Regions from separate parts of the uncultured Martelella sp. genome, predicted to be linked through region 1. Evidence: predicted binding sites of a transcription regulator. Region 1 holds the regulator's gene; each other region holds the start of a gene.

Region 1 (10,479 bases):
CCTACATCGTGAAAACGGCCGGCAGCGGCTGCCATGGCCTTGACACGGGGTCAGGAACAGCTTTTCAGCCGCGATTCCTCGGGCCGATTCATCAGTGCGAAAATGTCGATATTCTGAAGCAGCGGATGGAAACCATCGTCGTCGCCGGCCTCGATCAGAACATCGAGCGGCACGACCGGCGCGACCATGGGACCGTTCCAGCAGGCGGCATCGAGATCAACCGAAAAACCGGGCTTGGCACCGCCAGTCTGGCGGGCGGCCGCCATCTGCTCCTGCTGATCCCTGAGCGCCAGAGCATCGGCGGGCGAAAGCCGCAGCACCGTCAGGTGCTGACCGGGCTTGCGGAACTTTGCCACGTCGGCTTCCTCCGCAGCGGCATTCGCGCTCACCAGCGTATAATCGTGACTGATCTCGCCGGCGCCGGATTTCTGGTAAACCGTCAACACAATCTCGTTTGTCGGCAGCTTCATCTCCTCCGGCGCCAGCACCGCAATCCTGAGCGACGCAGGATTGGCCGCGATCGGCGACGGGATGGTCGTCGGCTTGGCGCCCGACAGGAAATTGAGCGAACAGGCCGAAAGCAGGGCGAGACCGGAAGCAGCCAGGAGTGTCTTGAAGATTGGCATGGGCATGATCGGGCGGGTCACAAACATGGTTAATAATCATTCATCCTATCGGGGATAGCTTAAGGGCCGGTAAAGAGTCGGCCGCTGACTGAGGCCGATGGCGCAACAGGCGCGGACGAAAACACGCCGTGCGCGCGGCATACCCTTGTTCGACCGGCTTCAACACGAGACGCCATTTTCCCATGCGGTTGCCGCACTTTTGCGCCGCGCGGGCCTGATTGCGCTTGCCGGCGCTGTCACCAGTCTTTTCCTCACGCCGGTGGCTACACTTCTGGCAACACTCGCCAATCCGCCGGGCAGCCGCACGCTGTCCGTCGGTCTCGGCAGCGATCAGCTGATGTTGTTCCTGCTCGCCGGCCTGCTTTTCGTGATGGGGCATGTCATGGTGCTCGCGACATCGATGAATGAAGACTATGAGCGTTTCGTCTGACCCATGCCGATCATTGTCAATCTCGATGTCATGCTCGCCCGCCGCAAGATGCGGGCGAAGACCCTTGCCGAACATGTCGGCATCACCGAGCAGAACATCTCGCTGCTGCGCTCGGGCAAGGTCAAGGGCGTGCGGTTCGAAACGCTTGAAAAGATATGCCAGGCGCTCGATTGCCAGCCCGGTGACATTCTGGAGTATCAGCCGGACGAAACCGGCTGATCCTTATCTCTGCTCGGTGTCGCAATTGCCCCGGGCGGCAGATCAAAGCCCGATTTCTTGCGCGTAGGGCGGGTTGGCGCCGGCGCGAGAGACGGTGACGGCAGCGGCCTTTGCGCCCAGCGCCAGGGCGTCCGCGATTGCCTCGGGGGACAGCGTTTTGACCTTCTCCTTGGTCAGCAGCCCGGCGATATCGAGCGAGGCAAGAATGCCGGCGTCGAACGTGTCGCCGGCGCCGACGGTGTCGACGACCTCGACCTTTTCACTTGGCACCTCGACCTTGTGCTCAGCGGTATAGCCGATCGCCCCATCCGCGCCGCAGGTGATGACAACAAGGCTTGCACCGGCCGTAATCCAGTGGCGCGCCTTGTCATCGAGCGAGCCTTCAAGACCGAACCAGTCCAGATCCTCGTCGGAGAATTTCACGATATCCGATTTGGCCGCCATGCGCTCGATCCGGGCACGGTGACCGGCGGGATCGGTAATGAATGTCGGACGGATATTCGGGTCGAGCGAGATCACGCGAGTTTCGGCCTCACGCATCAAAAGCGCTTCATAGGTGGAACCGCAGGGTTCGGGGATCAGGCTGATCGCGCCGAAATGCATGGCCGCGCAGTCTTCGCCGATTGCAGGCAGATCATCCTCGGTAATCATCCGGCCAGCCGTGTTCTCGTCGTAAAAGGCATAGCTTGCCGAACCGTTGACCAGCTTGACGAAGGCGAGCGTCGTCGGCCGGTCGGAAATGGCGACATAGGAATGATCGACCTTCGATGCGTCAAGTTTCTCGCGAATGATATCGCCCATCAGGTCGGACGAGATACCGGAGAAGAACCCGGTCGGACGGCCAAGCCTGGAAAGCGCGACCGCCGTGTTGCACACGGCACCGCCGGCATAGGGCGCAAATGCCGGTTCGCCCTTGTCGGTCTCGCGCGGCAGCATGTCGATCAGGGCTTCACCACAGCATAAAATCATTCTCTTCTCCCGTTTTTGTTCCCGCGCCTGTCGTCCCGGCCTAGACGATCAGTTCCTCAAGACCGCCGCGGGCCCGCGACCATTCCATTGGATGATCGAGAAACGCGCCAACCGCATCGAGCGTTGCCTTGTCGGCAAGCTCTTCTTCGCGTGCGACCGCAAGAACGTTCTGCCACGTCGCCAGGTAATGAAGCTCAACGCACCCTTCCCGGAAACGTTTCTCGGCCTGTTCGAAAATATCATAATAGAACAGAGCCATGCCGTGTTCCACCAGTCCGCCGGCAGCGCGGATGGCATTGATGAAGTTGAACATGGAGCCGCCCGCCGTGGTCAGGTCCTCGATCACCAGCACCCGCGCTCCGGCTTCCAGATGCCCTTCGATCTGGGCGTTCTTGCCATAGCCCTTCGGCTTCTTGCGCACATAGATCATCGGCAGTTCCAGACGGTCGGCGAGGAATGCGGCGAAGGGAATGCCCGCCGTTTCGCCGCCGGCCACGCAGTCGAATTTCTCGAAACCGGCATCGCGCAGCACCTTGGCTGCGGCAAAATCCATCAGCGTGGAACGGATGCGCGGATAGGAAATCAACTGCCGGCAGTCGATATAGACCGGACTGACCAGACCGGAAGCAAGCTTGTAGGGCTCATCCGGGGAAAAATGGACGGCGCCGATTTCCCACAGCATGCGGGCCATCAGTTCGCCCATCACTGCGGGGTCGGCAAAACTTGCTCTGCTCATCTCAACAATCCTCTTTGTCTTTGCGCCGTCACGGCCTTGCAGGGTGCGGGAGGGACACTCTCCTGCAAGACACAATCTGCCGGCACACGCCGCCGCCGGGGCAGCCGTTTCCGTTCCGGCCCTGAGTTGAACTGTCGGGGCCGAAAAATCAATCGCAGCCGGTATATTTCATCATGCCGAATGGCATGCCCGCCACCATAGCGGAACGCCGGATGGCCGCAATGACGGATATTAAATCGTTTAAAAAAACTTTTTGCCGCTGCTCTAGACTTCCATCGAATATCCGGCTCCGCGCACGGTGCGGATCACATCCGGCATCTGCGAGAAATTGAGCGCCTTCCTGAGCCGGCCGACATGTACGTCGACGGTGCGCTCATCCACATAGATGTCATGCCCCCAGACACCGTCGAGAAGCTGCGCGCGGGAAAACACCCGCCCCGGAGACGTCATCAGGAATTCGAGAAGCCGGAATTCCGTCGGGCCAAGCCGCACTTCGCGCGCCTTGCGGTGAACCCGGTGGGTTTCGCGATCAAGCTCGATATCGCCGCATTTCAGCACGCTGGAGAGCACTTCCGGACGCGCGCGGCGCAGGATCGCCTTGACCCGCGCCATCAGCTCCGGCGTGGAAAACGGTTTGACGACGTAATCGTCGGCGCCGATGGCAAGGCCGCGCACCCGTTCGCTCTCCTCACCGCGCGCCGTCAGCATGATGATCGGCAGGCGTTCGGTTTCCGGCCGCATTCGAAGGCGGCGACATAGCTCGATGCCCGACACCCCCGGCAGCATCCAGTCGAGCAGAAGAAGGTCGGGGACCCGCTCCTGCAGTCGGATTTCGGCCTCGTCGCCGCGCATGATGGTTTCGACCTCATAGCCTTCGGCCTCGAGATTGTAGCGCAGCAGAACGCTGAGCGCTTCCTCGTCTTCAACAACTGCTATCTTCGGCACCATTGGGCTGATATCTCCCTCGTCTCAAATGGCTTCAGACATCATCGGAACCGACGGCAGGGGAATTGTCGTCCTTCGGACGTTCTCCCTGCGGCTGGGCGCCTGTCGCGATGTAGTAAATCATCTCGGCGATGTTGGTGGCATGATCGCCGATGCGCTCGATGTTCTTGGCGCAGAACAAAAGATGCGTGCAGGTGGTGATATTGCGCGGATCTTCCATCATGTAGGTCAAAAGCTCGCGGAACAGCGAGGTGTAGATCGCGTCGATCTCGTCATCACGCTCGCGGATCGAGCTCGCCTTGTCGGCCTGGCGCGTGGTGTAAGCGTCGAGCACTTCCTTCAATTGCAGGAGCGCCAGTTCGCACAGATGCTCGATGCCGTGGGCCAGCTTGCGCGGGACACCGGTGCCCTGCACCGAGATCACCCGCTTGGCGGTATTCTTGGCCATATCGCCAACGCGTTCGAGGTCGGCAGCGATGCGAATGGCGCCCATGATTTCGCGCAGGTCCGCAGCCACCGGCTGGCGCCGGGCAATGGTGACGATTGCCTTCTCGCCGATCTCGCGCTCCGCTTCGTCAAGCGCCAGATCGTCGGCGATCACCTTTTCGGCAAGCTCGGTATCGGTGTTGACGAGGGCCGAGACCGATTCGCTGACCATCTCCTCTGCCAGACCGCCCATTTCGGAAATGCGGCGCTGGAGGTATTTCAGCTCGTCATCGAATGCCGTCGAAATATGCGAGGGGGCCATGTTCTTTCCTTTCCTGGCTTGAGCGTGCGGCAGCCGCCCCTCAGCCGAAACGTCCCATGATGTAATCCTGGGTCCGCTGGTCCGCGGGATTGGTGAAAATCGTATCGGTATCGTTCTCCTCGACCATATGGCCGAGGTGGAACATCGCCGTGCGTTCGGAAACCCGCGCGGCCTGCTGCATGGAGTGCGTCACCATCACGATGGTGTAATTCTCTCTGAGATCGGAAATCAGTTCCTCGACGCGGGCCGTTGCGATCGGGTCGAGCGCCGAACAGGGTTCGTCCATCAAGATCACTTCCGGGCTCACCGCAATGGCGCGGGCAATGCACAGCCGCTGCTGCTGGCCGCCGGAAAGGCTGGTGCCCGGCTCATGCAGGCGATCCTTGACCTCGTTGAACAGACCCGCCTTGATCAGGCTGGTCTCGACGATCTGGTCGAATTCCGTGCGGTGGCGGGCAAGACCGTGGATACGCGGCCCATAGGCGACATTCTCGTAGATCGACTTCGGGAACGGGTTGGGATTCTGGAACACCATGCCGACGCGCGCGCGCAGTTCCACCACATCGATCCCGGAGGTGTAGACATCCTCGCCGTCGAGCGTGACCGTACCGGTCACCCGGCAATTGTCGATCGTGTCATTCATCCGGTTGAGCGTGCGCAGAAAGGTCGACTTGCCGCAGCCCGACGGGCCGATCAGCGCAGTGACGGCGTTCTCGCGGATGTTGAGGCTGACATCGAACAGCGCACGCTTCTGCCCGTAATAGACGGACACCGCCTGACCGGCCATCTTGTATGTGTTTTCGCTCATCGTCTTTTTCCAAGCCTTTTTGCGGTCATAGTCATCCATCGCCTACCAGCGCCGTTCGAAACGGCGGCGCAGTATCACCGCCGTGACATTCATGAAGATCAGGAATGCCAGAAGCACGATAATGGCGGCGGAGGTGCGCTCGACAAAGGCGCGTTCGGCCTCGCCCGCCCACATGTAGATCTGCACCGGAAGCGCTGTTGCCGGGTCAAGCGGGCCCGCCGGATAATCGGCCACGAAGGCGACCATGCCGATCAGAAGCAGCGGCGCGGTTTCGCCCAGCGCCTGGGCAAGACCGATGATCGTTCCCGTCAGAATGCCCGGCATGGCCAGCGGCAGGACATGATGGAACACCGCCTGCATTTTCGAAGCCCCGACCCCCAGCGCCGCCGAGCGGATCGAAGGCGGCACCGCCTTGAGAGCTGCCCGCGTCGCGATGATGATCGTCGGCAGCGTCATCAGCGTCAGCACCAGCCCGCCGACCAGCGAAGCCGAACGCGGCAGGCCGAGGAGGCCGATGAACACCGCAAGGCCCAGAAGGCCGAACACGATGGAGGGCACGGCCGCCAGATTGTTGATGTTGACCTCGATAAGGTCGGTGAACCGGTTCTTCGGCGCAAATTCCTCAAGATAGATCGCCGATGCCACGCCGATCGGCAGTGCCAGAAGCAGGACCACGCCCATCATGTAAAGCGTGCCGACAAAGGCCACGCCAATCCCGGCTGCTTCCGGCCGGCTGGATGCGCCATGGGTGAAAAAGCCGGTGTTGAAGGACTTGTTCAGCCGTCCCTCGGCCTTCAGTTCCTCCATCCACTGCAATTGCCGGTCGGAAACCCGGCGGCTTGTTTCCGGTACGGAAAGGTCGATCTGGCCCTTGTTGGCGGAATCGATATCGGCGGCGGCCAGAAGCCGCACATCGACGGTCTTTCCGATGACGGAGGGGTCTTTCAGCACCACATCGCGCAGCTCCACCCGGCTGCTGCGGGAGATCATCCGCATCGCCGCGCGCATTTCAGGCCCGTTTTCGGGATTGATGGCGAGCGTGCGGGCAAGCGCCTGACGCACCAGTTGCGGATAATCGGCCGTCAACAGCAGACGCGGGTTCTCATCGCGCGCGCCATCGGGATCGATCACCGAGGCCTCGAAGGTGACCGGCAGGGTGATGGTCGTCTGCTGAAACGCGGTATAGCCCTTGCCGGCAACGGAAAACAAAAGCGCGCCCAAGAAGAAAATGCCCACGCAGATCGCCAGCAGGCCGAAAACGCGGAAACGACGTTCGGCCGCATTCCGACGTTTCAGCGACTTGCGACGCCTTGCGGCAATCGCCCGGCTTCCTCCAGCCGTTTCGGTCGCGGTGCGGACTGTGTCGGTCATGCGTACTGCTCCCGGTATTTGCGCACGATATAGAGCGCATAGACATTGAGGCAGAGTGTGATCACGAACAGCGTGAGGCCAAGGGCGAAGGCCACAAGCGTCTGCGGCGTGTTGAATTCCAGATCGCCGGTCAGCTGGTTGACGATCTTGACCGTCACCGTCGTCATCGGTTCCAGCGGGCTGAACTGCAACTGCGCGGCAACGCCGGCGGCCAGAACCACGATCATGGTCTCGCCGATGGCACGCGAAGCCGTCAGCAGCAGAGCGCCGACAACACCGGGAAGCGCCGCCGGCAGCACGACGCGCTTGATGGTCTCCGACTGCGTGGCGCCAAGGCCGAGCGAGCCCTTGCGCAGGCTGTCGGGAACCGCATTGATGATATCATCGGACAGCGAGGAGACGAAGGGAATCAGCATGATGCCCATGACCACACCCGCCGTCAGCACCGACTGCGCCTCGATGAAATTGCGATAGCTGCCGGTAAAAAGCCCGTTCAGTTCTGCAGAAATATCGCGCAGCAGCGGCCCCACCGTGACAAGGGCGAAGAAGCCGTAGACGATGGTGGGAATGCCCGCCAGCACTTCAAGTAGCGGCTTGGCGATCGCGCGCAGTTTCGGCCCGGCATATTCCGACATGTAGATCGCCGCATAAAGCCCGATCGGGACGGCAACCGCCATGGCGACGATGGAGATGTAAAGCGTGCCGGCAAGCAGCGGGATCAGTCCGAACTGCCCGATTGAACCGCTTTCACCAGCGGCAGCAAAGCGCGGGTCCCAGACCGTGCCGAAGAAGAAGTCGGCCGGCGGCACCTGGGAAAAGAACCGCAGGGATTCCGTCAGCATCGACAGCACGATGCCGACCGTCGTCAGGATCGCGATGGTCGAGGCGAGGACAAGGGCTGCGAGTACGGCCTGTTCAACGCGGTTGCGCGCGTGAAAAGACGGCCTGACCGCGCGGTATGCAAGGCCGAGCGAGACCAGCGCCACCGCCAGCGCCGCAACGGCCATGGCCGCGCGCGATGCGGCGGAAAGCGCATTGAACCGCTCGGCCGAAGACAGCACGAAAGGCCGGGGCGAAGCGGCAAGCGGAATGCCGTTTGCGGCAAGAACAGCGCGCAGCGCGCCCGCATCCTCATCGACGCGCGCCCGGGCATCCTCCGGCAGCTGCCGCAGGCCATAGGCCACGGAAATCACCGTATTATAGGTGAGGCTCTGGGCCGCGGCCGGCTGCTGCTGCACGCCTTCGGGAAAGTCGCTTCGGATCTGTGCGCCGATGACCAGCGGACTGACCACCATCCACACCGCCATCAACAGCACGGCCGGGACGATTGCGGCCATCGCCACGAAGCTTGCATGGTGGGCCGGCCGCGAATTCAGCCGTTTCAGGCTTTCTCCGGCAAGCGCGTAAGCCTTGGCCCTTGCCGAGAAATAACCGGCAATACCAAGCCCGGCCACAATCGCCAGTATGATCAAAAAGACATGCATTATGTCGTTCCAGACCGTCCGGGATTTCCGGACCCTTGTTTCCGGCGTCCCTCAAAAACATGGACACAGCCGGGTGTTTATTCCGTCTTTGGCAGCGCCTGCCCTAATCTTCAGGCGAAACCGTTGCTTCCTCGAATGCGGCAAGAACCGCCGCGCGCTGTTCCTCCGATGCCGGGACAAGACCATATTCGGCAAGCGGCCCGTAGGGACCGGCCATGGCATCCGACAGGAAGAAGGCAACATATTCCCGCAACCCCGGGATGGCCCCGACATGTGCCATCTTGACGTAGAAGAACAGCGGCCGCGATACCGGATATTCGCCCGATCCCACGGTTTTAACCGAGGGCGTGACACCGGAAATCGTCGCCACATTCAGCTTGTCGGCATTGTTGTCGTAAAAGGACAGGCCGAAGACACCAAGACCGGTCCGGTCGGCCACCACGCGGGCCAGCGTCTCCGTGTAGTCGCCGTCAATCCCCGGCGCCCGCCCGTCCCTGCGCACGGCAATGCATTTGTTTTCGCCCTGTCTTTCGCCAAAGGTCTCCGTCAGAAAAGGCAGCGCACCGGCCTCCGCGCAGCCGACGGCCAGCACCTTTTCCTCGAAGACCTCGCGCGTTCCGTGCTTTTCTCCGGGAATATAAGCCTTGATCTCGGTGTCCGGCAGCGCGGGATCGATCTCGGACCAGCGGGTATAGGGGTTTTTCACCAGCGCGCCGTCAATAACCAGTTCGGCGGCCAGCGCCCGATAGAGATCAAGCGGCGTCAGCGCCATCTGCGGCATGGATGCATCGGTGGCAAAGACGATGCCGTCATAGCCGAACACCACTTCCGCGATCTCGGTGACACCGTTCTTCGCGCAGTTTTCAACCTCGCCCGGCCGGATCGGCCGCGACGCATTGGCGATATCGATGGTGCGCGGGCCGACACCCCGGCAGAATTCCTTCAGACCGGCGGAAGAGCCGCCGGATTCCACCACCGGCGTCTTGTAGTCGGGATAGATCTCGCCAAAGGTCTCGGCAACGATCTTGGCATAAGGCAGGACGGTCGACGAACCGGCAATCTGGATCTGGTCACGCGCCTCGGCCGACCCGATGGCGAAAAGCACACCGGAAAGCACAACAGCCGGCAGAATGAAAAACTTCATGGCGCATCCCTTGCGGGTTACATGCCCGCATCGTTTCAATCGATGCCCGAGCGGGGCCGCCAAGAACCGGCGGCATTGATCTGGCCCGGTTTTATGTCATTTTTGATTCAGTTTTATGACAGTACAAATTATTGTTTTTTATATCATATTTTAAACAGTCAGAAACGGACGGTAAAGGTCGTTCCCTTGCCGACGGCAGACTTGACCACCAGACGCGCACGATGGCGGCTGAGGATGTGTTTCACGATCGCAAGCCCCAGCCCGGTGCCCTTCTTCGAGCGGCTGTCGGCCACCGAAACCCGGTAGAAGCGTTCCGTCAGGCGCGGCACGTGTTCGGCGGGAATGCCCGGACCATAATCGACGACGGACACTTCCGCCGCCCCGTCGTCCCGCGCCTTGAGATAGACGTCGACCCGGCCACCCTCGGCACCGTATTTGCAGGCATTTTCGATCAGGTTCTCGAACACTTCCAGCAATTCGTCATTGTCGCCGTTCACCGTGACCTGTTGTTCCGGCAGGAAAAGATTGATCGCGACGTTCAGGTCCTCGGCAAGCGGCAGCAAGCCGTCACGCACATGCTCAAGCAGCGTATTGAGCGTGACCTGCTGCTCCGGCGAAAGATGGGCCTTGGCCTCCAGACGCGACAGCGACATCAGGTCATCGACAAGCCGGCTCATGCGGGTCGCCTGATCGAGCATGATCGGCAGGAAGCGCTCCTGCGCCTTGGTATCGTTTTTCGCAGGGCCCTGCAGGGTTTCAATATAGCCGCGCAGCGAGGCAAGCGGCGTGCGCAGCTCATGGCTGGCATTGGCGACGAAGTCGGAGCGCATGCGGTCGATCCGCCGCGCCTCGGAAATATCGCGCAGCACCAGCATGAAAACCGGCGTGTCATCCGCGCCGCCGGCAACCGGCGCAACCCGCACGAGGTAGACCCGCTCGGAGGGCAGCCGTTCGGAATATTCAATCTGATTGGTGTGGCCGTTGGCCAGCGTGTCGCGG
Region 2 (10,479 bases), 1.2 Mb from region 1:
GCGTCGGCACGATCACCACCGGCAGGCCGGCGGCGTGGGCGACGGCCTTGGCGGTGTCGAGCGCCTTGCCGCCGCCGATCCCGGCAATGACATTGGCCCCTTCCGCGGCCACGCGCTTGCCAATGCGTTCGATTTCCTCATCCGAGCATTCGCCGTTGAACGCCTCCACGGCGATTTTCGCCTTGTCGTCGGTCTTGACGGTATCGCGCACCAGCGCCATCACGCCCTTGTCGACGATCGCAAATGCGAAATTGCCGAGACGGGCGATTTCCGTAGTGAGCTGGCTGATTGCATCGGACCCCTGGACATAACGTCCGGGAAAAATGGTTGTTGAGATCATTGTGAGCCTCCAATCTTTGCCGCAAAAAAAGCTGCGGGCAGGATGATCGGACGCGCCGACGGGCGCTGCCGGTCACACCTTAATGAAAGGTCCGGAATGCGGCCTTTTCAAGGGGTATGTGCGGGAATTTGTGTTTTTATTTCAATTGCTTTTTGGTCATTTTACAGCGGCGCAAAGCCACCTTGATCGCCGTCATTTTCCCGGCAATGTAAGATCAGGAAAAATCGCTTTCGCAGGACTTGTGCACTTGCAATCGTCAGATTTTATGCCGATTTTTTAAAGGCCGGCTCCGGGGTATCCGGGCCTTTAAGAGGATATCTATGGACGACCACTGTGCGCTGCTTGTGTCCGCCTTGACCGCAAGCCCGCTGATTTCACCCATTCTGGAAAATTTCGACCGTATCGGCCTGCCTGATTGCTGGCTGGTGGCCGGCGCACTGGCGCAGACAGTGTGGAACCGGCGCTTCGGTTACGATCCGGGCCATGGCATCGCCGATATCGACATCGTCTATTTCGATCCTGGCGACCTTTCTGAACGCGGCGAGGCGCGGCAGGCCGCGCGGGTGCGGGCCTTGTTTGAAAGCGTGCCCGCATGGATCGACGTCAAGAATCAGGCGCGTGTTCATCTGTGGTACGCCGAGCGTTTCGGTTACGGGATCGAACCGTATGACAGCGTTTCCGACGCGATCACCACCTTTCCGGCGACGGCCACGTCGATCGGCATCAGGCCGGTTGCCGACGGCTGGCAATGGGATGCGCCCTTCGGCTTTGACGACCTGATGAGCGCCACGGTGCGGCCCAACAAGACACAGGCCTCGCGCGAAGTCTATGAGAATAAGGCGGAGCGCTGGCAGACGCTGTGGCCGGAACTGGATGTCATCGGCTGGGATGACTGAGGTTTCCTCCTCTGCCACGCCTGTCCTGCCTGCGGTTTCCGGCTGAGCATCGCACCCTTTGACTTGACCGGCGGATGGCGTAGAAGGCGGAGCGAAGGCCGGCTGCGGGCCGGAAAGCGGCAGAACGGGCAGAGATGACGAAGAATGGTGCGAAAGCGGTGGTGAATGCGCGCGGGCTGGTGGACCATGCCCTGGTGCGCCCCGAGGAGCATGCGCGTCTTCAGGCCGTGGAGGAGAATTTCCGCATCCGCATTCCCGCCCATGTGCTCGATGCGCTTGAAGGCGCAGAGGCGGGCGATCCGCTGCGCACCCAATATGTGCCCGATGCCCGCGAACTCGACCATCGCAACGACGAAAGCGAAGACCCGATCGGCGATCAGGTGTTCGAGCGCGAAAAGGGTATCACCCATCGCTATCCCGACCGCCTGCTCTTGAAACCCACCCATACATGTCAGGTCTATTGCCGCTTCTGTTTCCGCCGGGAGACGGTCGGCAGCCCCGACGCTGCGCTGGATCGTGCCGAGCTTGAAACCGCACTCGATTATATCCGCGCGCATGAGGAGATCTTCGAAGTCATCCTGTCGGGCGGCGATCCGCTGGTGCTGTCGGACCGGCGGCTTGCGGCGCTGATGGAAGCGCTCGGCGAGGTCGCCCATGTCGGCGTTATCCGTTTTCACACCCGCGCGCCGCTCGTCTCGCCGGAACGGATCACCGACGGGCTGATCACGGCACTGAAACGCGCGCAGAAAACCGTCAACATCGTCATCCACGTCAATCATGCCCGCGAACTGACGGATGCGGTGAAGGCAGGACTGGCGCGGCTGGCCGATAACGGCATCCCGCTTTTTTCTCAGACTGTCCTGCTGAAGGGCGTCAATGATGATGCAGAGACGCTAGCGGCCCTGTTTCGCGCGCTTTTGACCAACCGGGTCAAGCCCTACTATCTGCATCATCTCGATCACGCCAAGGGGGTCAGCCATTTCGCCGTGCCGATTGCGCGCGGTCAGGCGATCATGCGGGCGCTGCGCGGCCGGGTATCGGGGCTTTGCCTGCCGACCTATGTGCTCGATATTCCCGGCGGTCACGGCAAGGTGCCCATCGGACCGGTCTATCTGGACGAAGTGGAACCGGGAGACTATCGGGTCGAGGATTATCAGGGCGAAAGCCACGCTTATACCGACTGGCGCTGAAAGCCGGTGCGGGCCAGTTGCGCCGCGCCTTCTGCCGTATCAAGCGCGGGAAAAAGCGCCGTGCCGGACAGGTTTTCGACAATCGTCCTGCCGATTGCGGGCGAAAGAGTCAGCACGCCGCCGGTAAAGGCCACGGGAAGGTTGCCCGCCCGCGCAATCATAATGTTGCCGAGCCGGGCCAGCTCGCGGCCGGCGTCGTTGAGCAGGCTTTGCGAAAACCGGTCTCCGGCGTCTGCGGCTTTTGCGACGGCCAGAGAAAGCGCACCGATCTTTCCCCGGTCGCCGCCATAGACGAGGCGCTTGATCACCGCCCAGTCATCGCTGCCGACCGCCTCGAAAAGCGTTGTGGCAAGTGGGGCCATATCGCCATAGGTGCCGTCTTCATCCAGCTTGCGGTAGAGCGCGCGCAGGGCGCAAAGCGCAATCCAGCCGCCCGAACCCGCATCGTCGATCATCAGCCCGCGCCCGCCAATGCGAAACCGCGTGCCGGACGCGTTGATATGGGTGGCGATTGCCCCGGTGCCGGCTGAAACCAGATGACCTTCGCCGGGCGCAAACAGCACGCGGGAAGCCAGTTCGATATCGTCAAGCAGGATCAGGCGGTCCGTTGCGATTCCGGTCGACGGGCCGATGATTGCGGAAATCGCGTCAAAAGCGCCCGGATCGTAGCCCGAAAGCCCGATTGCGGCGGCATGGATTGGCCCCGGCAGGCTTGCGCCAATGCGGGCAAATGCCGCTTCAAGCCGCGTTCGATCTTCGGGCGTTCCGAGAAGCGCGCTTGCGCCGGGTGCACTTCCGCGCCGAACCAGCGCCCCCGCCTCATCGACGACGGCAAAGCGGGAAGCCGTGCCGCCGATATCGCATCCGAGGAAGTGGCCGCGCATCGTGCTCGCCTTACGGGATCGAGGCCAGCCATTCGGGCGTTGCGAATTTCTCCGCCGCAAGCGTCTCGGCGGCCTTGTATTCCTCCGGCGTTACCGTGCCTTCCCGGCCGCCGTTCAGCTCCGTGAAGGTGGCCTTCATCCGGTCGATCACCGCGCGGCGGTCCAGACCAGTCTGGCTGCGCACGGGGTCGACGCGTTTGGCAGCACTCTTGGTGCCCTTGTCGGACAGTTTTTCGCGGCCGATCCTCAGCACCTGCATCATCTTCGCGGCATCCATGTCATAGGCCATGGTCACGTGATGCAGTACGGTGCCGCCGCCATAGCGCTTCTGCGCCGCGCCGCCGATCTTGCCCTTTGAGCTCGAAATGTCGTTGAGCGGCTTGTAGAAGGCATCAACGCCCAGATCATTCAGCGCCTTCAGCACCCAGCTGTCGAGAAAGGCGTAACTATCGGCAAAGCTCATGCCGTCGACCAGCTCGCCCGGCGCATAGAGCGAATAGGTGATCGCGGTGCCCGGCTCGACGAACATCGCGCCGCCGCCCGTCACCCGGCGCACGGTCTCGACGCCGAGCCGTTCGGTGGCTTCCAGATCGACCTCGTTTTTCAGCGACTGGAACGAACCGATGATGATCGCCGGCCGCTCCCATTCCCAGAAACGCAGCGTCGGCGCCCGCCGGCCTTCGGCAACGGCGCGGGCCAGAACATCGTCGATGGCCAGATGCATGGTCGGCGTCTCTCCGCCGGTATCGATGATTTCCCATTCGAAATCGCGCCAGGTCTTGGCCGCGCCGAGTGCCCGGCGCACGGCGATCGCGATCGATTCGACGCTGAAGCCGATGAGGGCCGCATCCGGCCGCAGTTTCGCTTTCAGCGCTGCGACCATGGTTTCCGCCGAACTGTCGGCAGGCAGGCCTTCCAGTGCCGCGCAGAGATCGGCAAGCGCCTCGGGCGGTTCGAGGAAGAAATCGCCGGCGATCTGCACATTGGTCAGCTTGTCGTCACGCACTTCGAGATCGGCCACCACCAGCTTGCCGCCGGGCACCTTGTATTCGCCATGCATCTGTTAGAACTCCTGCCTTGCCATTATCGGGTCCGGAAAACCGGTTGTCCCTTCCATAGCCTCGCCGGTCCGGTGCGCGCAAGCGAGGCATTGGCGGGCGGTGTCATGGAAAGGTCGTGAAAATCGGTCTATCTGATATCTGAGGCCGCAACGGGAGGAAGACGCGATGGTTGCCTTCGAGCATTTTGCCGAAATCGATGATGTCTGGGGGCTGACGGAACGGGTGGAAAGCCTTCGCGAACTGGTCACCAACGAGGCGCGCGCCATCCTGCAGGGCTTCGGGCCGGAGGTGGCATCACAGCCGGGCGTCGTCAACCTGGCGCATTATCTCGCGCTGCGCCACCACGATGTGCGCCCGCTCCAGCGTGCACTGATGCGCCATGGCCTGTCCTCGCTCGGGCGGCTGGAAAGCCGCGTCCTGCCCACGCTCGATGCCGTGCTCGTGGCTTTGGCCGCGCGTGCGGGCCGCCCAAGCGCCGTGCCGTTGCCGTCGGTGGAGGATTTTTTTGCCGGCGAAGAACGGCTTGAACAGGCAACCGATCTGATGTTCGGTCCGCCGCCGGTGCATCGGCGCAGCCGCATCATGGTCACGCTGGCCACGCAGGCGGCCGACGATCCCGCATTCGTCGCCGATCTTGTCCGCCGTGGCATGGATATCGCCCGTATCAACTGCGCCCATGACGGGCCGGAGGCCTGGCGGGCGATGGCAAACCATGTGCGCGCGGCAGGCGATGCCGCCGGCCGGCGGATTGCGGTGCTGATGGACATCGCCGGGCCGAAGATCCGCACCGAAAAGGTCGCGCTTGCCGAAAACAAGCTGAAGGCCAATGTCGGCGATCGTATTCGCCTGATTGCTTCGGGTGAGCCGTCTCTTACCGACGATATTCGCTTTTGCGTCAGCGTTTCGTTGCCGGAAATGGTGACCCGGCTCAAGGTTGGCGACCGGGTTTTGTATGATGACGGCAAGCTGCAGACCGTGGTGACGGAGGTCGCCGACGGCATGGCTGTTATCCGGGTCGAGCGGGCAAAGGCCAAGGGCGCACGGCTGAAACCGGAAAAGGGGCTGAACCTGCCCGATACCGCGCTCGGTCTTTCACCGCTGACGGCCAAGGATGAGGGCGACATTTCCACCGTGATCGAATGCGCCGACATGGTCGGTTATTCCTTCGTTTCGCGTCCCGAAGACCTCGATCTGCTGGATCGGGAACTGGGGGCAGGGGGCAATGCCAGTCCGGGGCTTGGCGTTGTGGCCAAGATCGAGCGGCCGGAGGCGGTGAAAAACCTGCCGGCCCTGATTGCGCGCGCCGCAGGCCGTCGCGAATTTGCCGTGATGATCGCCCGCGGCGACCTGGCCGCCGAAATCGGCTTCGAGCGACTGGCGGAAATGCAGGAGGAGATCCTGTGGATCTGCGAGGCGGCCGGCGTGCCGGTGATCTGGGCGACGCAGGTTCTCGAAAATCTGGTCAAGACCGGCGTTCCCTCGCGCGGCGAAATGACCGATGCGGCAATGGGCGTGCGCGCCGAATGCGTGATGCTGAACAAGGGCGATGCCGTCTGCGAGGGCGTTTCCACCCTCGACACGCTGCTCGCCCGCATGGACGAGCACATGTTCAAGAAGACCCCCGAATTAAGGGCGCTGAAGAGCTGGTAGCTCTGTCTATCCCTTGTCCAGCGTCGGCAGAACGGTGGCGACGATCGAGGCGTCGAGGGATTCGTAGGCCGCAAGGTCGATGGTCTCGTAAAGCTCGGCGCGGGTCTGCATGTCGTCCAGCATGGCCTTGGTGGAGCCGGTCTGTTTCAGCGTTGCATAAAGCCGCTCCTGCGCCTTGTTGGCGACCCGGAGCGAAGATACCGGGAAGATCACCATGCGGTAGCCCATCGCTTCGAACTCGGAGGCCGTCATATAGGGCGTGCGGCCGAATTCGGTCATGTTGGCCAGAAGCGGCACGCCCTCCATGCGGGCGGCGAATTCGCGGAACATGTCGACCGTATTCAGCGCTTCGGGGAAAATCGCATCGGCGCCGGCTTCCATGAACAGTTTTGCGCGCGCCACGGCGCCATCAATCCCCTCGCTGGCGGCCGCATCGGTGCGGGCGACGATGTAGAGGTGGCGGCGGGCTTTCGCGGCGGCGGCGATCTTGGCGGCCATGTCATGCGGATCGGCGAGCTTCTTGTCGTTGAGATGGCCGCATTTCTTCGGCAGCAACTGGTCTTCGATGTGCACGCCGGCCGCGCCTGCATCCTCGAAGGTGCGCACCATATGCATCACATTCAGCGCCTCGCCATAACCCGTATCGCCGTCGACCAGCAGCGGCAGGCCGCTGGCGCGGGCAATCTGGCGGATGAAGAAGGCGACCTCGTCGACCGTGATCATGCCGAGATCGGGAAGGCCCATGGAGGCCGTCATCGCCGCGCCGGAAAGGTAGAGCGCATCAAAGCCGGCCTTCTTTGCCTGCAATGCGGCCATGCCGTTGTGCACGCCGGGCATGGTAACGATGCCGCCCGCTTCCACCTGTCGGCGCAGGCGAAGCCCGGCGGGTTCTTGCGGAAGGTCTGCGGAAATCAGATAGGGCATGGGAGATATCCTGTCAGTTGCGGTCTGCCATCGGCACGAAGGGGCGATTGTCGGGGCCGATGTAATTGGCGGCAGGGCGGATGATCTTGCCGTCCTCGCGCTGTTCGATGATATGGGCCGCCCAGCCCGCCATGCGGGCAATCACGAACAGCGGCGTAAACATCGCCGTCGGCACGCCCATCATGTGGTAGGAGACGGCCGAGAACCAGTCGAGATTGGGAAACATGCTGCGCGCATCGGCCATGGTGGTCTCGATCTGGTCGGCGATTTCGAACATCTTCATCGCGCCGGCCTCTTCGGAGAGCTTGTGCGCGACCTCTTTGATCACCTTGTGGCGCGGGTCAGCGACCGTATAGACCGGATGGCCGAAGCCGATGATCACCTGTTTCTGTGCCACCCGCTCGCGGATATCGGCATCGGCCTCTTCCGGCGTGTCGTAGCGTTTCTGGATCTCGAAGGCGAATTCGTTGGCGCCGCCATGTTTCGGCCCGCGCAGCGCGCCGATCGCGCCGCAGACGGCGGAATAGAAATCGGTGCCGGTGCCGGTGATCGAGCGGGCGGTGAAGGTCGAGGCGTTGAATTCGTGCTCGGCATAGAGAATGAGCGAGGTATGCATCGCCCGGACATGGCTTTCGCCGGGCGACTTGCCGTGCAGCAGATGCAGGAAATGCCCGCCGATGGAGCTGTCATCGGTCTCCACATCGATCCGCCTGCCGTTATGGGAGAAGTGATACCAGTAGAGCAGCATCGAGCCGAGCGAGGCGATCAGCCGGTCGGCAATGTCGCGGGCACCCGCCTTGTTGTGGTCGTCAGCCTCCGGCAACACGCAGCCCAGCACCGAAGCGCCGGTGCGCATCACATCCATCGGATGGGTGGCGGCGGGCAGTTCCTCCAGCGCGCCGCGCACGGCTGCCGGCAGGCCGCGAAGTGCGGCAAGCTTTTCCTTGTAGGCGGCAAGGGCGGCCCCGGTCGGCAGCGTGCCATAGATCAGCAGATAGGCGATTTCCTCGAAGTCGCAGGTGTCGGCAATGTCGAGAATATCGTAGCCGCGATAATGCAGGTCGTTGCCGCTCTGGCCGACCGAACACAGCGCGGTATTGCCGGCGACAACGCCCGAAAGCGCCACGGATTTCTTCGGTTTCCTTGCGTCCGTCATGATCTCTCCTCCCGATCACGCGCCGCCCGTCCCGCCCTCCTCAAGGCCAGATAGGCGGCATCTGTCTCATCTCCAGTCGAATATGCCCGTCCTTGCCGGCGCACCCAGCCTGTCCGGCGACACGGTGAAATTCAGCCCGACAAGGTCGTCGGGCGCAAGCGACATCAGCCGCTCGACGGTTGCCAGGAACCGGTCCTGTTCGTCTGCCGCAATCACCCCGTCGGCCAGCATCCGGAACTTTTTCACATAGTCGGGCCGCGCAAACGGGCGGCTTCCCAGCGGATGGGCGTCGGCGACGGCCAGCTGATCCTCGATGATCCGGCCGTCCTCCATGGTGACGATCACATGGCCGCCGAAGGCCTTTTCCGCCGGGTCGTGGCTGTGATAGCGCCGTGTCCATTCCGGGTTTTCCGCCGTGGTGATCTTGTGCCACAGCGCCACGGTCTCGGGCCGTTTGGCGCGCTCCGGCGCATAGGAGCGCTCATGGTGCCAGCCGCCGTCCTCAAGCGCGACGGCGAAGATATACATGATCGAATGGTCGAGCGTTTCGCGGCTGGCGTCCGGGTCCATTTTCTGCGGGTCGTTGGCGCCGGTGCCGATCACATAATGGGTGTGGTGGCTGGTTTCGATCAGGATCGATTTCACCTTTGTGAGATCGCCGATCTTCGGGCCCATGCGGCGGGCAAGGTCGATCAGCGCCTGGCTTTGATATTCGGCCGAATGTTCCTTGGTGTAGGTGTCCATGATGGCACGCTTGGCCTCGCCCTTTTCCGGCAGCGGCACGATATATTCAGCGCCCGGGCCGGAGAGGAGGTAGGCGATAAAGCCGTCCTCGCCCTCCCAGGCCGGAGACGGTGCGCCTTCGCCGCGCATCACCCGGTCGACGGCCTCGACTGCCATCTTGCCAGCAAAGGCCGGGGCATAGGCCTTCCAGCTCGAAATCTCGCCCTTGCGCGATTGCCGCGTCGTGGTCGTCACATGCAGCGCCTGCTGCACGGCCTGATAGATGGTCTCTGTATCGAGCCCGAGCGCGGTGCCGATGCCGGCCGCCGCCGACGGACCCAGATGGGCGATATGGTCGATCTTGTGTTCGTGCAGGCAGATGCCCTTGACCAGATCGACCTGGATTTCATAGCCGGTGGCAATGCCGCGCACCAGGGCCTCGCCGGAAAGCCCGCAATGCTGGGCAACCGCCAGAACCGGGGGAATATTGTCGCCGGGGTGGGAATAGTCGGCGGCCAGAAACGTGTCGTGATAGTCGAGTTCGCGCACGGCCACGCCATTGGCCCAGGCCGCCCATTCCGGCGAAAACCGGGTGTCGGCGGCAAGGCCGAAGATCGTGGCGCCGGGCGAAAACGGATGGGCGGTTGCCTGCGCCCTTGCGCTGACGGCCGGACGGCGGGCGATGGAGGCGGCGGCCACGGCGGCATTGTCGATGATCCGGTTGCCGATCATCTCCACCACATCATCATCAAGCGCCACGGGATCGGCCGCAACGGTTGCGATCTTCCAGGCCAGCTGGTCTTCGCGTTTCAGGTTTTCCGATGATTTGTGGGTGCGCACCGTGTGCTCGTGCATGACATCTCCTCCCGCTTAATGCCACCGCCGTTTTGTTCCAATAGGCGTCAATTGTCCATTGGCGGCAATGCAGCCATTAGTCTTAGGCATTTTGGCGGTCTCACGCAAAACGGCCCGCTTGCGGCGGGCCGTTTATCATCGTGCGGTGCGGGCAGATCAGCCTGCGGCAACGGTGCGTTGCTCGATTTCCTCCAGCGTGACGCCCTTGGTCTCCGGCGCTACCGCAATGGCATAGAAAATGCCGATCACGCAGAAACCGGTGAAGATCGCGAAGGTCCCGACAATGCCGATGCCCGCCAGAAGCTCGGGGAAGAGCAGGGCGACGACGAAGTTGAAGAACCAGTTGGCGACAGAGGCCAGCGCCATGCCGCGCGGACGCAGCCTCAAGGGAAACAGCTCCGCCATGTAAAGCCACGGCAGCGGGCCGAGGCTGACGGCAAAGAAGGCGATGAAGGCGAAGATCCCGATCATTGCCAGATAAGGCGTCGCGGCGATGTTGATCATGGTTGCAACCGTCACCAGCGCCATGGCCGCGGATGTTCCGATAAAGCCCATGATCAGCAATTTGCGCCGTCCCATGGATTCAACGAGATACATGGCGACGACCGTCAGCGCGACATTGACAACGCCGATGCCGACGGTCGCCAGAAGATCGGTCGTGGTGCCGGAAAAGCCGGCATTCTTGAAAATTTCCGGGGCGTAATAAATGATCGCATTGATGCCGGAGAGCTGCTGAAGCACGAACACGATCATCGCGAAACTGGTAATCGGCAGAATGCCCTTTTTCAGAAATGTGCTCC
Region 3 (10,479 bases), on a different contig from region 1:
CTGGCCTTCACCCGCAAGCTCTAGAAACGCCCAAGCAAACAGATGAAACCCGCCCGCCCCGGTCTTCGGCGGCGGGCGGGTTGTTTTGTGCGGTCAGTGTTCAGCCGGCGCCGTACCGTCATCCGGCGTTCCGGCATTTTCCATTTTTTCGGCAAGACCAAGAAGTTCGGCAACAATTGCAGCGCTTGCGCCCGCATCCTGTTCCAGCCGCCGGTCAATCACCTCACGCAGATTGAGAAACGCCGCCTCCACGCTGCGCGGCAGGTTATCGCCGCCGCGGGCGCGCTCGCGCTTCATCTGCCGGGCGCTCAGCCGCTCCGCCACCGCCTGCAGCGCCTTGAGCGCCATCGCCGCCTCCGGCGCCTGCTCATCGAGATAGGCCCGGCCGCTTTCGGTAATCGCGTAGGATTTCTTGTTGCCCTCGACCGTGGCGATCACATAGCCGCCATCCTCGAGATAGGAGAGCGTCGGATAGATGACGCCCGGGCTGGGTGAATAGAAACCGCCGCTCAACTCCTCGATTGCCTTGATGATCTCGTAACCGTGGCGCGGTTCATCGGCAATCAGCTGCAATACCAGAAAGCGCATACGGCCATGGCCGAGGAACCGGCCGCTACGGCCGCCGCCATCATCGCCGCCAAAGCCGTGACCGCCGCCGCGACCGGGTCCACGCCCCGGCCCGCGTCCGGGCCCTCGCCCCATTGCGAACAGCCCCCGCATGTCACAATCGCGCCAATCGTGATGCCTGCCAGAATGTCCGTGCATGTCAGCGTCCTTTCGATCATGTTTTCGATATATCGAAACATAGATCGAAAAGAGGCCGGTTACAAGGTTTTCGATATAACGAAATAATATCTTATTGCGGTTTTGGATCTCATGCCCCTGCCAGTCCGCTTCAGAAACCCTGTCCAGCCCGCAACAGAATTTCCTTGCGGGAAACGGTTTTCTTCAGCGAAAGAACAGATTATTGTTCGAAGAAGAACAATAAAATTCGCAGGGAGTTCGAAAATTGGACCTGGACGATATCGATCGTGCAATCATGAAGGCGCTTCAGAACAATGGCCGCATCACCAATGCCGAGTTGGCGGAAACCGTAGGTCTGTCACCATCGGCCTGCTCACGCAGGCTCGACCTTCTGGAAAAGAGCGGCGTAATCGAGGGCTACACCGCCAAGATTTCCCCCGAGGCGCTCGGATACAAGATGACGGCGCTTGTCCACATCTCGCTGTCCGGTCAGTTCGCCCGCACCCTTTCCGAATTCGAGGAGGCCGTCAGGCGCTGCCCGAACATTATCGTCTGCTACATGGTCTCCGGCGAATATGATTATGTGATGCGTGTGGCGGCAAAGGACCTGAAAGACTATGAGCGCATCCACCGCGACTGGCTTTCCGCCCTGCCGCATGTGGTGCAGATCAATTCATCCTTCGCGCTTCGGCCGATCATCGAGCGCCTCAATGTCGATGTCGACGAAGCCTTTGTCACGCCGCCGGCTTGATCATCAACAGCCAGTTGTCGCCGTCGGCCTGCCAGTCGGGCGCTGTCACCAGCGCCTGCCGCGCCCTTTCGACAAAGCCCAGGCGTTCGTAAAAACGCCGGGCCGGCGCATTGGCTTCAGAGACGATAAGACTGATATCGTTCGTTTCGGAAAGCCGGTCCGCCTTGTCGAGCAGGAAGGAGCCGAGCCCACGCCCGCGATATTCTGCATAGGCCGCCAGAACGTGAATGTGGAACGTTCCTTCGGCCTGCCGTTTCAGGTCGCGCAGCGGACTCATGACCGGATGATCGATTTCGCAGCCATAGCCCGGCGCCGTGTCGGCAAGCGGATAGGCAATCATCAGCGCAGCGACATCGGAGCCGAGTGTCGCAACCGTGCCCCTGGTCCAGGAGATCGCGCTATCTTCGCGGGCGGCGCTTTCGCGGCCGGCCTGCCAGGGATCCTCGGCCCCGCCCTCAAGCTGCCCCCAGCACCACAGCGGCAGGCGATGGCCGGCAATGTTGATGAGCCGCACCATATCCGGCACATCCTCGCGGGCCGCATTTCGGATCGTGAAACTGGTAACCAAACTTCCCTCCCGTATTGACGGCCGGCATGCCTGCGAATAGCCTGCCTAAAGTTTCCGTAAATCGGCATAAGGTTGGTGCGCTTTCACGCCCGATGTCAACCGCCTGTCACATGACGGTGCGAAGCGATGAACGTGTTCCAGCATTTCCCTGCAAACGACGAACCCCGGAGCCTTCATGTCCACGCCCGTACTGTCGTCCCTGATCTCGCGCCGCGCCCTTCTGGCCGGCATGTCCGCCACATCGGCGCTGATCGTTCTCCACCCCTTTGCCGCCAACGCCACCGGTAATCAGGCGCATCTGCGGCTGATGGAAACCACGGACATCCACGTCAACGTGCTTCCGTATGACTATTATGCCGACCGCCCCAACGACACGATGGGTCTCGCCCGCACCGCCTCGATCATCGATGCCATTCGCGCCGAATCGGCGAATTCGATGCTGATCGACAATGGCGACTTTCTGCAGGGCAATCCGATGGGCGATTACATTGCCTATGAGCGCGGCATGAATGACGGCGATATCCACCCCGTCATCAAGGCCATGAATGTGCTCGGCTACGAGATCGGCACACTCGGCAATCACGAATTCAATTACGGCCTCGACTTCATGTTCAAGGTCACGGGCGGCGCGAATTTCCCCTATGTCTGCGCCAATCTGACCAAGGGCGCCCTTGCGAACGATCCGACACAGGACGACCTGTTCTTCAAACCCTACATGATCAAGGAGAAGATGATTACCGACGGCGCCGGCAATACAAGCCCGGTCAAGGTCGGCTTCATCGGTTTCGTGCCGCCGCAGATCATGGTCTGGGACGAAAAGAACCTTTCCGGCAAGGCCAATACCCGCGACATCGTCGAAGCGGCCGAAGCCTGGGTTCCGGTGATGAAGGAAGACGGCGCGGATATCATTATCGCGCTCTCCCATTCCGGCATCGACGGCTCCGGTCCGGCCGAACTGATGGAAAATGCGTCGCTCTACCTTGCAGGCGTCGATGGCATCGACGCCGTCTTTACCGGTCACCAGCACCTTGTTTTCCCCGGCCCGACGGATTTCCAGGGCATTGCCGGCGTCGATCCGGTCAAGGGCACGCTGCGGGGCAAGCCGGCCGCCATGGGCGGCTTCTGGGGCTCCCATATGGGCCTTATCGACCTGCTTCTGGAAAAGGACGGCAACAGCTGGAAAATCGTCGACTTCACAACCGAGGCCCGTCCGATCTATCACCGCACGGAAGACCGCAAGGTGGTGGCCGATGTCGAATCCGCCCCCGCCGTGGTTTCCGCCGTCAAGGCCGATCACGACGCCACGCTGGACTATGTCCGCACCCCGGTCGGAAAGACGTCCGCGCCGTTGCAATCCTATTTCGCATTGGTCGCCGACGATCCCTCTGTGCAGATCGTCTCACGCGCGCAGACCTGGTACACCAAGGACATGCTGAAGGACGGCGAATACAAGGATTTCCCGGTCCTTTCAGCCGCCGCCCCCTTCAAGGCCGGCGGTCGCGGCGGCCCGGACTATTATACCGAAGTCCCCGCCGGCGACATCGCCATCAAGAACGTTGCCGATCTTTACCTTTATCCCAACACCGCCCGCGCGGTTCTCATCAACGGCGCACAGGTCCGGGAGTGGCTGGAAATGTCGGCAGGCATGTTCAATCAGGTCGAACCCGGCGCCGCGGATGCGCCGCTCCTCAATCCTGATTTTCCGTCCTACAATTTCGACGTCATTGACGGCGTGACCTACAAGATCGACCTGTCGAAACCGGCGCGCTATGCCAAGGACGGCTCGCTTGCCAGCCCGGATTCGCACCGCATCGTCGATCTTGCCTTCGACGGCAAACCCATCGACCCCGAACAGCAATTCGTGGTGGCGACCAACAACTACCGCGCCGGCGGGGGCGGCAATTTCCCGGATGTCGACAGCGACGTCATCGTCTTCGTCGGTCCGGATACCAACCGCGACGTGATCGTCCGCTATATCGTCGACCAGGGCACCATCAACCCCTCGGCCGACTTCAACTGGACCTTCGCCCCGATGCCCGGCACCACAGCCGTGTTCGAAACCGGCCCGCGCGCGGCGGAATACATTGCCGATGTGAAGGGCGCGAAGATCGAAACCGCCGGCGATGGCGACAACGGATTTGCGCTTTATCGGATTGTTCTGTAACCGCAGACCGAATTAAAGAAACTGATGCGGGGCCGCTGCAAAAGCCGCTGCCCCGCGCCATCAGACGAGCCAATGCAGGCAAGCAAAATCAGCAGGCTGGCAGACTGGCGCATTCGCTGCAGTCGATGGTCACAATACTCTTGATAAGCCCACCATTTGGGCAATCAAATCTGAAACGGTTCCAAGTGCCAAGACTTCTATGCGTATAAAGCTTGCGCCGTTCCCCCTGCGCGCGCATTTCCTCGTAAAGATAATCGGCACTCCAATCCACCTCGGAACCTACAGGGCGTCCTTTCTCGATCACGAAACCACCCTCAATCCCGAACAGCGAAAGATCGAGCAACAGGCTTGGACAGAAAATCGAAAGTATTGCCTTTTGGTCCCGCAGAAAAACACCGCGCTGACCTCCATGTTGATCAATGACGAGATCGTCCCCCTCTTCCATGGTCAGGCTGGACCGTCCGCCATTGAAAACATAGCTCCCCCCTAAGGATCCGACAGGCATGCCTGAAAAAAATGCGTGCTCACCCCAGTCGTCGACAACAGTTGACATGAAAACCTCCTGAATCAGTCAATGAATTCCATAAGAACCTCGACTTCGGCGGATGGATGCTTGCGGACGCTGACATCGGCCGGATATTCCTTTCCATCCTCTTGCATTGGCCAAAAAGGATAACTGGAACCATCAGCGCCGGGGGTTCCCGCCACGCCGCCCGCACCGGACTTACCCCAACCGTGAACGACCGGCGTTGGTGTCCCGCCCTGGCCGCCGCGGCCGCCTTTTCCCGCAGCTCCGCCACTCCCCGGCCGACCGGGCCGTGCCGGCGCCGGATTATGTCCCGCGGAGAAGTCCAGCTTGATGCCTGAAGGCGGTTTGGTATTCTCGTGAAAGGGAACCCAAAATCTTATAAAACCGCCATCGCCTGGACGGCCGGTTTTGCCTGGACTGCCGCCATTACCACCCTTGCCGCCGTTCCCGCCAGTGCCACCACGACCACCGTCGCCCGCGCCGCCGAACAATGTGGAGCCGCCGCCACGGCCGCCCTGTCCGCCTCGCGAGCCGTCTCCTCCATGGCCGCCATCCTGCCCCCAGCCAGCTTCGCCCCCGGCGCCCCCAATGGCCTCTATCTCGACGCTTCCGTCTTCAAACCGTTCCACCCAGACCGTAACGTTGTTGGCGTTCGAGCCGTCGCTGCCGTCACCTCCGCCCTCGCCATGCCTGCCATCTCCGCCATCGTTGCCGCGCGGGCCGTCTCCGCCGTTTCCGGCGCTGGAACCTCCCGGCCAGTCGCTTGCATCCCTGCCATCTGAACCGTGTCCGGTCTGACGCGCGCCATTCGCTCCGTTTGCCGCTGCGGGCTGATCACGGAAGGACTTTCCGGATGCACCGTCCACGCCTGCGCTGGCAGTAACCAGCAGATCACCAATGACGGAACGCGCCCGAATGGTAATATTCAGATCTGTATAAATTCTGGCGCCGGGAGCAATCACAAGATCATCGAGTAGATAGAGAAGAACCGGCTTCGACGGATCGACCTGCGACGATGTCTTGATCCGGACGGATTTCCTGACATCAAGAGATTTGAGAAGCTTTCCACCTTCCGGAAGAAGGAAGTCCTCAACCGGCCCCGCACCAAGACCGATAATCGGCGCATCATTGCTATCCGATGTGCCGAAAATCTGCGTGAGGATCGGTTTAACAATTACATCGTAGTCAGTTCGTTTCCAAGTTTTAAAAAGTTTTTCGGTCATCACATCAAAATAAGCAGAATCCATAACTCCCCCCGAAATTGAACAAAATTATACTATGATCTTGCTGGATTTCTACTTTTATAGCAATAGCCCTCTATATAACTATTTGAATGCTACAGATTTGCTACTCACAAACAAAACGCACTCTGTCGCATGTGGAGATAGATTCGTTTCAGAAACTCACCCCTCACGCAGCATGTCCCAGACGGCGGCAACCAGCTGCTTGAGATTGTAGGGCTTCGGCAGGAAACCGAATTTGGCGTCGTCGGGCAGGTTCTTGGCGAACGCATCGTCGGCATAGCCGGAAACGAAGATGAACTTCAGATCAGGATATTGCCCGCGCGCCTCGCGCAGCAGCGTCGGTCCGTCCATTTCCGGCATGACAACGTCGGAGACGACGATATCGACAGCGCCTTCCAGCCTTTCGAGGATCTTCAGCGCGTGCACGCCGGTATCGGCCTCATGCACGGTGAAGCCGCGCATTTCCAGCATGCGCTTGCCGGAGCGGCGCACCGCGTCCTCGTCTTCCACCAGCAGCACCACGGCGGACTGGCCCGTCAGGTCCATATCCTCCTCGCGCGGCGCCTCGTTGTCGCTTTCATTGCCCTCGGAGAAGGCGGCGGCAATCGGCTGGCCCCTGTGATCCTTCGGCGCGGCAACGGCTTCGCTTGCCGCCCGGGCATGGCGCGGCAGAAGAATGAGGAAACGGGTTCCCGTACCGACCTCCGAGATCGCATGCAGAAAGCCACCGGACTGGGTGACGATGCCATAGACCATGGCAAGGCCGAGACCGGTGCCCTTGCCGACATCCTTGGTGGTGAAAAACGGTTCGAAGATCTTGTCGAGCACTTCGGGCGCGATCCCCGTTCCGGTATCGGCCACCTCGACCAGCACGAAATCGCGTTCCGGCACTTCACGCAGACCGAGCGCGGCGACCTCGCCGGCGGCAATATTGCGCGTGCTGATCGTCAGCGTGCCGCCACCCGGCATCGCATCGCGGGCGTTGACGCAGAGATTGGTGACCACTTGGCCAAACTGACCCGGATCGGCCTTTACCGGCCACAGTTCGCGGGCAAAATCGGTCGTCAGCCTGATGTCCGATCCGCCCGTCAACCGTTCGATCATCATCCGGTTGTCGCCGATGACATCGTTAAGGTCGACGACCTCGGCGCGCATCGTCTGCTGGCGCGAGAAGGCAAGCAATTGCCGCACAAGGCCGGATGCACGGTTGGCATTGCGCTTGATCTCGACCAGATCGGCAAATTCGGGGTCCGAAGCCCGCGACTGCAACAGAAGATGATCCGCCGACAACAGGATGGCCGTCAGCACATTGTTGAAATCATGGGCAATACCGCCGGCAAGCGTGGCAACGGCATTCAGCTTCTGGGTGCGCGCCATCTGGGCTTCAAGCGATTTCTGCTCGCTGATCTCAATGGCATAGACCAGCGCAACCGTGTCCGGCCCCGAGCCGCTGGCAGCATGCACGAAAAAGCGGAAGTGACGGCCGTCATCGGTCGCATGGCGCACCTCGAAGGGGGCAATCTCGCCCTGCCCGTCTGCGGCAGCCCCCAGCGCCTCGCTCACCCTGATCTGGTCGTTTTCGTCGATCAGACTGGCGATACGTGCGCCGCGCCCGATATCCTCGCGCTTCAAGAGGTCGGCGAACATCGCCAGAAAGCGGGTGTTGGTGGTCAGCAACCGGCCGTCGCGGTCAAGCGTTGCAATGGCCATCGGCGTGTCGTCGAAGAAATGGCCCTGTGTTGCCCCGGCGCCGCCACTGCCCTTGCTGTCTTCGCGCTTCACTATCACCGTGCGGCTTTCCGCCGGGCGGCCATCGCGGTCGGCGGTCACATCATACAGCAGCGTGACAGGCAGGTGACGGCCCGATGGCAGCCTGAGCGATACATCCAGCGTTTCGGTCACCCGCTGGCCGGCCTCGACGCCAAGCGTTTCGAGCAGGGTCATGCCCTCACCGTCAACGATATCCGCCAGCGCAACCGTGCCGGCGACAAAACCGGCCAGATCAATGCCGATCCAGCTGGCCAGCGTGGCATTCAGATAACGGATCTTGCCGTCGGAATCACAGGTCAGGAAGCCGACCGGCGCATGATCCAGATAATCAATCGCCTTCTGCAACTCCTTGAAATAACGCTCCTGTTCCTGCCGCTCCTCGGTAATGTCGCAGATCTGCCAGATGTTGTAATTGCGGGTATGCGCACGGCTGTCGGTTACGGGGAAAAAGCGGGTGCTCAAACGATACCACCGGGCCTTGTCCCCGTCCCTGCCGGACAGCGCACGGGTCAGCCGAAACTCTTCCTGACCGTCCTTGCCGGCGCGCACAGACTGGGTCAGCCGGTAGAGCACTTCCGAACTTTCAGGCTCCTCGGACAGCAGCGACTCGAGGCTCGGCGGCACACTGCCACCCTCATTGCCGGTCATCCGCCCGTAAGCCGCGTTGGCATAAACCATGCGGTCGCGATGATCGGTGATCACGACGGCTTCCGGGTACTGGTCCAGAAACGGTCCGGCGAAATGATTTTGCCGTGCGCCGGGAAACAGCTGCACAAGACCGGTCAGAGCCGCCAGTCCGAAGAAGACCCCGAGGATCGCAAAAAGGCCCAGAATCGCCAGCAGAATATCGTCCGGCAGATAGCCCCGATACTGATAACCGAGCGTGATGATGGCCGCCAGAATCAGCAACACCAGCGCAAGCCTGGCGAAAACGCCGGCCCCCGGACCACCCCGGACCACAGGCTTGCCGGCCTTTTCGCTCTGTCGATCCAATGCCATTGCAACCTCGTCATCTGCGCCTGCCGCCAGGAACAGCACCCCGCGGCGAAACGTTCATTCAGTCCTATCCGGTTCGCAGACGGATAAAAACACCGCCTCCCGCAGCGCGAACCCAAGCCCGGCCCGAAGGCCAGACTTCTTCCATTATGGCGGCGGACAATAGCCGGAAAAGCTTAATTTTGAGTGTGATTCGCGCAAAACCGTGGACGCCGGATCGGCAGTTGCGGCTGAAGCTTGAAGGAACTGTCCGGAAAGTTGATATTCTACTCAGATATGCGCATAACATCAAAGCGCACAATCATTTCAGATCCACAATCCAGAAAAACCACCGGGTGAAAGACAAGCGATGGGAGACATGACCTTCAGCAACGCCATTTTCGATTTCCCGCTGCTGTCATTCGGCATCATTCTTCTGGCCGTCCTGGCAATCTGGTTTCTTCTGCGCCACAGACCGCCTCACCCGTTCATCAAGGGCGGCAAGAACAGAAGGCCGCGCCTTTATGTGGTGGACGCCGCAGCCGTTGACGCCCGCAGGCGCGTCGTTCTGGTTCGCCGCGATCATGTCGAGCATCTCGTCATGATCGGCGGCCCCAACGATATTCTGCTTGAAACGCGGATTCCGGCGCCCATCGGAACGCGCCACCGGCACGAAACCGGCCAGCCGGCCGCCGGAAGCGAAAATCCGAAACCGAAGGAAGAGCAGCGCGACGCCTGATGATTCGCCGCTTGCCGGACCGGACAGCCCGGACAGGAAACCAAAAGGCCGCGTCCTGATCGGGCGCGGCCTTTTGATGTGTTATGCTATTCGTCGCGGTAAACTTTTTCGCGTCGCTCGTGGCGTTCCTGTGCCTCGATCGACAATGTCGCGATCGGTCGAGCATCAAGACGCCGCAGGCCGATCGGCTCACCGGTCTCCTCGCAATAGCCATATGTCCCGTCGTCGATCCGACGCAGTGCAGCATCGATCTTCGAGATCAGCTTGCGCTGACGGTCTCTCGCTCTCAACTCGATGGATCGGTCGGTTTCGGAAGAGGCCCGGTCTGCAAGGTCCGGATGATTGGCGTTTTCGGCCGCCAGATTATCGAGCGTTTCACGGGCTTCCCGCAAAATGTCGTTTTTCCAGGCGATAAGTTTCGCGCGGAAATAGGCCCGCTGATTGGGATTCATGAACTCTTCGTTATCGGAGAGAACATAGCTACTAAGATCAATGTTCTTGTTCAAAGCCATTCTCCTGAACAACACCCCACGGGCGCTGTATATCCCAAACAAACCTGATAATTCAAGTCTCTGCTGTAAATTTGAGCACTTTAATAACTGTTGAAAATTTAGGCCGGGTTTCTGGATTTTCTGCAAAAAAAGAAGGCAATTGCCACAAATCTTTCATCGACACCTGCAACGCCCGGTTTTACCGCGCCTTCGGAAGGGTCGCTTTTTCCCGTAACGCTAACAGATGCCCTGAAAGATGCCCGGAATCCGGCCGGATTGTCCCGTGCGCTTTTTCAAAACAACGTCATCCACTGCGGCAAAAAAAACGCAGGGCCTTGCGTAAATTTCATGGTAAGGACATGTTCGAACCTGCTGCTCTGCCGCAATGGTGGATAAAGCACCGCCGAAACCGCTTCATGCCGCTTCGAGATGAGCAATGTCGACGATCAGCCCTCACCCTGAACGGATCTATCTTTTCCGGCACGCCCAGGCCGTCTGGCCGGA

What was found. The regulator PhoB, encoded in region 1, activates phosphate uptake and scavenging genes when phosphate is short. The targets are predictions, from matches to a motif close to TGTCATNNANCTGTCAT.
Region 2: ACHZCU_RS05460 (pyruvate kinase) is a predicted target of PhoB. The motif match lies at 4,472-4,488, and genes of this name have one in related genera.
Region 3: ACHZCU_RS20705 (bifunctional 2',3'-cyclic-nucleotide 2'-phosphodiesterase/3'-nucleotidase) is a predicted target of PhoB. The motif match lies at 2,157-2,173, and genes of this name have one in related genera.

Annotation. Positions count from the first base shown of each region.
Region 1 covers NZ_CAXXFM010000001.1:2,382,043-2,392,521, reverse strand. The annotation lists gene ACHZCU_RS11205 (hypothetical protein) at 51-653, opposite strand; gene ACHZCU_RS11200 (DUF2975 domain-containing protein) at 724-1,056, shown strand; gene ACHZCU_RS11195 (helix-turn-helix transcriptional regulator) at 1,060-1,275, shown strand; gene ACHZCU_RS11190 (carbohydrate kinase) at 1,318-2,244, opposite strand; gene ACHZCU_RS11185 (orotate phosphoribosyltransferase) at 2,285-2,980, opposite strand; gene phoB (phosphate regulon transcriptional regulator PhoB) at 3,245-3,928, opposite strand; gene phoU (phosphate signaling complex protein PhoU) at 3,960-4,673, opposite strand; gene pstB (phosphate ABC transporter ATP-binding protein PstB) at 4,714-5,520, opposite strand; gene pstA (phosphate ABC transporter permease PstA) at 5,524-6,852, opposite strand; gene pstC (phosphate ABC transporter permease subunit PstC) at 6,849-8,336, opposite strand; gene ACHZCU_RS11155 (substrate-binding domain-containing protein) at 8,440-9,480, opposite strand; gene phoR (phosphate regulon sensor histidine kinase PhoR) at 9,639-10,479, opposite strand, start outside.
Region 2 covers NZ_CAXXFM010000001.1:1,133,258-1,143,736, reverse strand. The annotation lists gene ACHZCU_RS05485 (glycerol dehydrogenase) at 1-340, opposite strand, end outside; gene ACHZCU_RS05480 (nucleotidyltransferase family protein) at 661-1,236, shown strand; gene ACHZCU_RS05475 (lysine-2,3-aminomutase-like protein) at 1,371-2,426, shown strand; gene ACHZCU_RS05470 (BadF/BadG/BcrA/BcrD ATPase family protein) at 2,408-3,310, opposite strand; gene ACHZCU_RS05465 (biotin/lipoate A/B protein ligase family protein) at 3,321-4,370, opposite strand; gene ACHZCU_RS05460 (pyruvate kinase) at 4,537-6,021, shown strand; gene prpB (methylisocitrate lyase) at 6,028-6,945, opposite strand; gene prpC (2-methylcitrate synthase) at 6,959-8,101, opposite strand; gene ACHZCU_RS05445 (MmgE/PrpD family protein) at 8,168-9,679, opposite strand; gene ACHZCU_RS05440 (sugar porter family MFS transporter) at 9,836-10,479, opposite strand, start outside.
Region 3 covers NZ_CAXXFM010000003.1:308,763-319,241, forward strand. The annotation lists gene ACHZCU_RS20685 (GNAT family N-acetyltransferase) at 1-24, shown strand, start outside; gene ACHZCU_RS20690 (PadR family transcriptional regulator) at 94-765, opposite strand; gene ACHZCU_RS20695 (Lrp/AsnC family transcriptional regulator) at 1,010-1,495, shown strand; gene ACHZCU_RS20700 (N-acetyltransferase) at 1,479-2,063, opposite strand; gene ACHZCU_RS20705 (bifunctional 2',3'-cyclic-nucleotide 2'-phosphodiesterase/3'-nucleotidase) at 2,239-4,227, shown strand; gene ACHZCU_RS20710 (hypothetical protein) at 4,316-4,780, opposite strand; gene ACHZCU_RS20715 (hypothetical protein) at 4,795-6,003, opposite strand; gene cckA (cell cycle histidine kinase CckA) at 6,160-8,769, opposite strand; gene ACHZCU_RS20725 (flagellar biosynthetic protein FliO) at 9,125-9,484, shown strand; gene dksA (RNA polymerase-binding protein DksA) at 9,571-9,990, opposite strand; gene ACHZCU_RS20735 (histidine phosphatase family protein) at 10,412-10,479, shown strand, end outside.